2 regions of the Fundidesulfovibrio butyratiphilus genome follow, and region 2 is predicted to be linked to the other one. Evidence: predicted binding sites of a transcription regulator. Region 2 holds the regulator's gene; the other holds the start of a gene.
What was found. Region 2 encodes HrcA, which represses chaperone genes, less so after heat shock. Its sites were predicted from a motif close to TGTTAGCACTCNNNNNNNNNGAGTGCTAACA; they were not measured.
Positions count from the first base shown of each region.

Region 1: a site for HrcA is predicted at 1,816-1,846, ahead of groES (co-chaperone GroES). Genes of this name have one in related genera too.

Region 1 covers NZ_BAAHXA010000001.1:1,511,216-1,514,626, forward strand. The annotation lists gene ACYQ01_RS07150 (hypothetical protein) at 1-447, shown strand, start outside; gene motA (flagellar motor stator protein MotA) at 597-1,448, opposite strand; gene groES (co-chaperone GroES) at 1,883-2,170, shown strand; gene groL (chaperonin GroEL) at 2,215-3,411, shown strand, end outside.
Region 2 covers NZ_BAAHXA010000001.1:922,869-926,279, reverse strand. The annotation lists gene ACYQ01_RS04635 (nucleotide exchange factor GrpE) at 188-703, opposite strand; gene hrcA (heat-inducible transcriptional repressor HrcA) at 762-1,793, opposite strand; gene ACYQ01_RS04625 (polysaccharide deacetylase family protein) at 1,977-2,783, opposite strand; gene ACYQ01_RS04620 (glycosyltransferase family protein) at 2,780-3,411, opposite strand, start outside.

The DNA of each region.
Region 1 (3,411 bases), 590 kb from region 2:
ATTGAAGACATCGGGGCCTCGGGCATGGCCTTGTCGTTCGAATCCACCAAGCCCCTCGACCTGGCCAAGCTGGACCATCTGGTGGTGCTGATCTATTTTCGGCTGGTCGATCCCACCGACATGATGGGCGATCCGCTGTCCTTCATGGCCGCCTACGAGGCGGTGGCCTCGCAATACCGGCAGGGACGCGTCCTCCTGGGGTTGCGCCTGGCCTACGACGGCATTCCCGACCCGGACAACAAGGCCCTGTTTTTCGCCGACGCCCGCAAGTACGGCATTTCCGACCTGACCAAGTGGTGCGACGACATGAACCGCTGCCTCTCCGGCGGAGACTGCCATCAACAGCAACTGACCGGATTGCGCCTGGACCGGCTCATGCGCGAACTGGCCATCATCCGGGAAAACGAGGGGTTCGAAAGCGCTCCCGCCAAACCGCAAGCGTCTTGATCCCGCCTTCCGGGCGATCCAAGCCCGGAATCCGTTCCCTTCGGGAGTCGAGAAGTGAACACGGCCCGGCGTCCGCCCGGCGTGCATGACGCGGACGCGAGAGGCCGCCTGCGCCGACAGGAACGACATCCGCCGGGCGCGACGGGCTGTTAGCCCTTCTTCATGCCTTCTTCGAGTTCTTCCATGCTGGGCTGCACGTTGGTGGGAATGGCCCGCCGGGCGTATTCCACGGCCAGGATGGGAGCCAATCCTATGGAATAGCCCATGAGCGCGCTCTTCACCACCTTGAGCCGGGCCTGCTTGGCCGCGGCCTGGTGTTCGAGCAGAGTGCCCATGGGACCGATGAAGCCGTAGCACAAGAGCACGCCCAAAAAGGTGCCCACCAGAGCCGCGCCGATGTGCAAACCCAGCACCTCGGGCGGCTGGTTGATGTTGCCCATGGTGATGACGATGCCCAGCACCGCGGCCACGATGCCAAGGCCCGGCAGCGAGTCGGCCGTCTTGCTCACCATGGAGGAGGGAATCAGGTCGTGGTGCTTGCGGGTGGCGATGTCGGTGTCCATGATGGCTTCGTAATGATGCTGCTCGATGTTGCCGGCGATGACGATCTTCAGGTTGTCGCAGATGAAGTTGAGCACGGTCTTGTTCTTCATGACCGAGCCGAAGCGCCGGAAGATGTCGGAGTCCGTGGGGCGGTTGACGTGCGCGTCCAGGGCCACCGCGCCCGAGCGTCTGGCCAGTTGGAACAGCTCGTACATGAGCGATAAAAGCTCCAGGTAGAAGGCCTTGGTGTCCTCCTTGCCGGTGAAGATGGCGGGGATGTGCTTGAGCACGTCCTTGAAGACGCTCATGGGCGAGGAGATCATGAACGCACCCAGGGCCGCTCCGCAAATGATCATGACCTCGATGGGCTGGACGAGCACGGCCATGTTGCCGTGTTCCAGGATGTAGCCGCCGATCACGCAGCCAAGCACGATCACTATGCCGATGATGGCGTTCATAACGTTTCCTTGCAGACAGGTGCGGGTCCGACATCCGCATGGGGCCGCCGGAGTCCTGTCGCCGGCCCGGGGGCGACCGCGAAGGCTTGAACTCCCGGCGAAACAGCGTCGAAGGGCATCTTCCTCACGCCCATGGTCATCCCCTGAAGAGGCCGGGAAGTCAAGCCGGGAAGCGGGCTCGTGGCCCGCAAAACAAGGACTGGCGGACCTTGCCGAGCATTTTTAAGCAATTTCGAGAAATTTTTAGTTTTTCTTTGATTCAGCGAGGAATATTTCCTTAATCGCTTTTCCCTGCCAGCCATTTTTCGCGGATTTTTTGTCTTCCCCTTGTGGCCCCACCGTGCTTGTGGCTATAGGCTCCGCACGTCGTTAGCACTCGCTCCTGATGAGTGCTAACAAGCAGGACGAAAAAAACCTATCGGAGGATAATCCGCATGAAGCTCAAACCGCTCAACGACCGCGTGCTGGTGAAGCGTCTTGAGGAAGAAGTGATGACCGCCGGCGGCATCATCATTCCCGATTCCGCCAAGGAAAAGCCCATGAGGGGCGAAATCATCGCCGTGGGCCCCGGCAAGGTCGGCGAGGACGGCAAGCGCGTGGAGCTGGCCGTCAAAACGGGCGACACCGTGCTTTTCAACAAATATGCCGGTACCGAGATCAAGGTGGATGGCGTCGAGCATCTGATGATGCGTGAAGACGACATCCTGGCCGTGATCGAGTAAATTCGACCTACTTCCCCATTTCACATATCCCGAAGGAGAGCGCTATGTCCGCCAAAGAGATTCTTTACGACGCCAAAGCCCGCGAAAAGCTGAAAAGGGGCGTCGACAAGCTTGCCAACGCCGTGAAAGTCACCCTGGGCCCCAAGGGCCGCAACGTGGTCATCGAGAAGAGCTTCGGCTCCCCGATCATCACCAAGGACGGCGTCACCGTGGCCAAGGAAATCGAGCTTGACGACAAGTTCGAAAACATGGGCGCGCAGATGGTGAAGGAAGTCGCCTCCAAGACTTCCGACGTGGCCGGCGACGGCACCACCACCGCCACCATCCTGGCCCAGGCCGTGTACTCCGAAGGCGTCAAGCTGGTGGCCGCCGGCCGCAATCCCATGGCCATCAAGCGCGGCATCGACAAGGCCGTCGAGGCCATGGTCGAAGAGCTGGCCAGCCTGGCCAAGCCCACCCGCGACCAGAAGGAAATCGCCCAGGTCGGCACCATTTCCGCCAACTCCGACGCCACCATCGGCAACATCATCGCCGAGGCCATGAACAAGGTCGGCAAGGAAGGCGTCATCACCGTCGAAGAAGCCAAGGGCCTGGACACCACCCTTGACGTGGTCAAAGGCATGCAGTTCGACCGCGGCTACCTGTCGCCCTACTTCGTCACCGACACCGAAAAGATGATCTGCGAACTCGACGATCCCTTCATCCTGATCAACGAGAAGAAGATCTCCGCCATGAAGGACCTGCTGCCCGTGCTCGAGCAGGTCGCCAAGATGAGCAAGCCCCTGCTGATCGTGGCCGAGGATGTCGAAGGCGAAGCCCTGGCCACCCTGGTGGTCAACAAGCTGCGCGGCACCCTGCAGGTTTGCGCCGTGAAGGCCCCCGGCTTCGGCGAACGCCGCAAGGCCATGCTGCAGGATATCGCCATCCTCACCGGCGGCCAGGCCGTTTCCGAAGACCTGGGCATCAAGCTGGAAGGCCTGACCCTGAACGACCTGGGCCGCGCCAAGCACGTGGTGGTGGACAAGGAAAACTGCACCATCATCGACGGCGCCGGCAAGGTCGACGACATCAAGGCCCGGGTGAAGCAGATCCGCGCCCAGATCGAAGAGACCACCTCCTCCTACGACCGTGAAAAGCTCCAGGAACGCCTGGCCAAGATCGTGGGCGGCGTGGCCGTCATCAACGTCGGCGCGGCCACCGAGACCGAGATGAAGGAAAAGAAGGCCCGCGTCGAAGACGCC
Region 2 (3,411 bases):
GGTTAATAAGTCCGTATTACGTCGTGTAAAGGGTGTTTGCACATTTTTCGCGTTTTTTCTTCCCTGTCGGGGGGAATCTTTCCGGTTTGTCCCGTTGTCATGGGCCAAAAAATGCCGGGAACCCGGTTTGGCTTCCGGTTCCCGGCGAAAAACGCCCTGTTCGGGCGAAAAAACGCGCGCCGAAGGCCTAGGCCTGGCTGACAATCACCTTGGCCGGCCGCAGCAACCGGCCGCGCAGGCGGTAGCCGGTCATCTCCACCTTGAGCACTTGGCCCTCGGGCGTGCCGGGAGCCTGCTGCGAGCCCACAGCCTCGTGCATTTCGGGGTTGAACGCCTCGCCCACCGCGCCGAACGGTTCGAGTCCGTGCCGGGCCAGGATGTCGAGAAAGATCTTGCGCGTCATGTCCACGCCCATCACGAAGTCCTTGCAGGCGGCCACGGACCGTCCGTGGAGCAGGGCCAGGTCCAGGTTGTCCAGCACCGGGATCAAATCGCCCAGCACCGACTCGGCCGCGAACTTGACGAACTCTTCCTTCTCTTTGACCAGGCGTTTTTTCAGATTTTCCGCGTCGGCCAGAATGCGCAGGCGCTTGTCGACCTCTCCGGCCAGTTCCTTGCGGCACCGCTCCAACTCCTGTTCGGGGGTCAGCGGTTGGGAAGCTTCGGGTTCGGCCTGGGGATCGGATTCCTTGTCCAAAGTCATAGATCGCTCCTTGGCGCTTGAGCGCCCCTTTCGGGGCGCGGCGTGTTTCGGGTATGGCCTAGAAGTGTTTCCCGAGCATCAGGGTGACGAGTTGAGCGGTGTAGCTCACCAGGGGAACCACTTCGGCGTAGTCCATGCGCAACGGTCCGATGACGCTCACGGCTCCCAGCGGAGCCTCTGGGCCGCCGTAGGGGGAACAGACCATGCCGCAGCCGGCGAGTTCGCTGGGCTCCACTTCTTCGCCCAGCATGATCATGGTGCGGTATTCGCTCATGGTCTTGTCCAGCAGTTCCAGCAGGCGGGTGCGGTCCTCCAGGGCCTTGAGCAGGTCGCGCATGACGGAAATATCGGAAAATTCCGGTTGGGAAAGCATGTTGAGCGTGCCTTCCACGAACACTTCGGGCGCGGGACTGGTCGAAAAGGTGTCCAGCGCCAGGCGCAGGGCCTTTCCGGTCAGTTCGGAAAGCTCCCGCTTGGCCTGGCCGAGTTCGGCCAGAATGCGCATGCGGACCTCGCGCACCGTGAGATTTTGAAAATGGTGATTGAGGTAGTTGCCGTAGCTCAGCAGATCATCGACGCCCGGCGTCTCTTCCACGGCCACCACCCGCTTCTGCACGATGCCGCCCTGCAGGACCAGGACGGCCATGACCAGCCCGGGCCGAAGCAGAACGAAGTCGATCTGTCGCCACAGGGCGCGGCTGGGCCTGGGGGCCATGACCATGCTCATCTGCTTGGAGAAGCTCGAAAGGATGCGCGAAGCCTGGCGCAGGATGTCGTCGATTTCCAGCCCCGCCTGGCCGAGGGACATGGTCATGAGTTCCTTCACGGGCTCGGGCAGAGGACGCAGGCGCATGATGTGGTCGAGGTAGAGACGAAAGGCCTTGGCCGTGGGGATGCGTCCGGCCGAGGTGTGGGGCTGTTCCAGGTAGCCCTGTTCGGTGAGGTCCGCCATGGTGTTTCGCACGGACGCCGGGGAAAGGGGAACCTGTCCCGTCTTGGAGACGGTTCGCGAGCCCACCGGTTGGGCCTTGGAGATATAGTCCTCCACGATGGCCGTGAGGACATCGAGTTCACGTGCGATGAGGGCCATGACGTTTCCCTGCTTTAGCACTCCTCTTTGGAGAGTGCCAAACAGCTAACAACCCTAGCTCCGCCTGTCAAGGCGCGCTCCCGGGAGGACAGGACCGAACCGGGACCAAAGGCGGACGAAAAGGAACCGGGATCCGCCATCGCGCTCGGAGCGGATGGCGGGTCCCGGATTTCTGTCGCGTGGTTACATCCTCGTGGTCACGTTTTCGAGCAGATGGCCGAAATGGACCAGCTCGGCGTTGCGATGGACAGGCAGGTGGTCGAGCAGGGCGTCAAGAAAGTGGAAGGCCCTGGGATTCATGCGCTGGTGGTGGATCATCACCCCGCACAGTCCCGAGGCCAGTCCGGCCTCCAGTTCGTCCAGCAGGCTGTCGAAGGAGTGGGTGGGGTCTGGTTCCTTGCGGGTGTGCAGGTCCACGGTTATGGGAAAATCGGGCAGATGGCCGGGCGGCTCCGGTCCGGCCCCCACGGTGCGCGACAGGGCCTTGATGCCGCTTGAGGCCATGTGGGCCATGGATTCGCCGTCGCAACGGTTCCAGGGCGGGGAAAACACGGGGGTGAAATCGGGCCCCATGATTTCGCGCAGGCGCGTCGCGCCCCGTGAGATGTCTTGTTTTTTGTCCTTGGCCGGGCGGGCGGAGCCGAATTCGCGTTTCTTGGACCCTTCGGGCTCGAAATTGACGTGGCGCCAGCCGTGTTGGCACCAGCACCACTGTCCCGCGCCACAGGTTTTTTTGAGCGTGGCGAAGCGGCTGGTGGTCAGCCAGGCCGGTACCACGGCCAGACACAGCGGGGTGCGCCGATTCCCGAAGGACTGGGCCAGCTGGGTGAAGGCGTTGCCGGGAACGCCCACGTCGTCGGCCCTGAAGAACACCTTGGCCTTGCCACCCGGGGCCTTGTCCAGGCCTCTTTCCACGGCCAGGGCCACGCGGTGGTCGAAGTCGTCGGGAAGTCCGCGCCACAGGGGAGAGATGGAAGCCGATACAATCATGAGCGTAACGTAGTCCTTGAGTGAGTGCCCATCGCAGGCCAGCCTTCGCCGAGAAGCCGCGCCGTCGTCTCGGCCCCGTCGAGGCGCACGGGGCGGGGAGCGCGTCCCGGCTTCGCCGGATCCAGCGCGTCCAACATGCGCCTGGCCAGCGCCTGCGCGCCGAGGTCTTTGTCTTCCAGCACGCCCAGCGCGCCGAGACTTTCGAGTCGTCTGGCGCGCAGGGCCTGTTCCCGGTTCTGGTCGAAGGGTCGCACCAGAGCGGGGGTTGCGGCGGCCAGCACATTCATGGTCGTGTTGTAGCCGGCCAGCGAAATGCTGAGATCGGCCGCCGCCAGCCAGTCGGGGAAATCCGTGGCGAAGCGTTCCACATGGACGCCACGCACCGTGCGCGCTTTGCTAGCTAACCGGGTGAAGCGTGCGTCGTCAAGGAAGGGTCCGGTAAAAATCCGCAATAATGTCAACCGTTGCCCGGACAATGTGGCGAAGGCGTCCAGGCAGGCTTCCAGCAGTTCGCCGCCCACTTTTCCGCCTCCGGCGCTGGCCACCGCCAGCCGGTCGTCCGGGCCCAGGCCCAGGGCGGAACGGATCCGCGTCCGGGCGTCCGGGGACGGTGTTTGGGTCACGAACC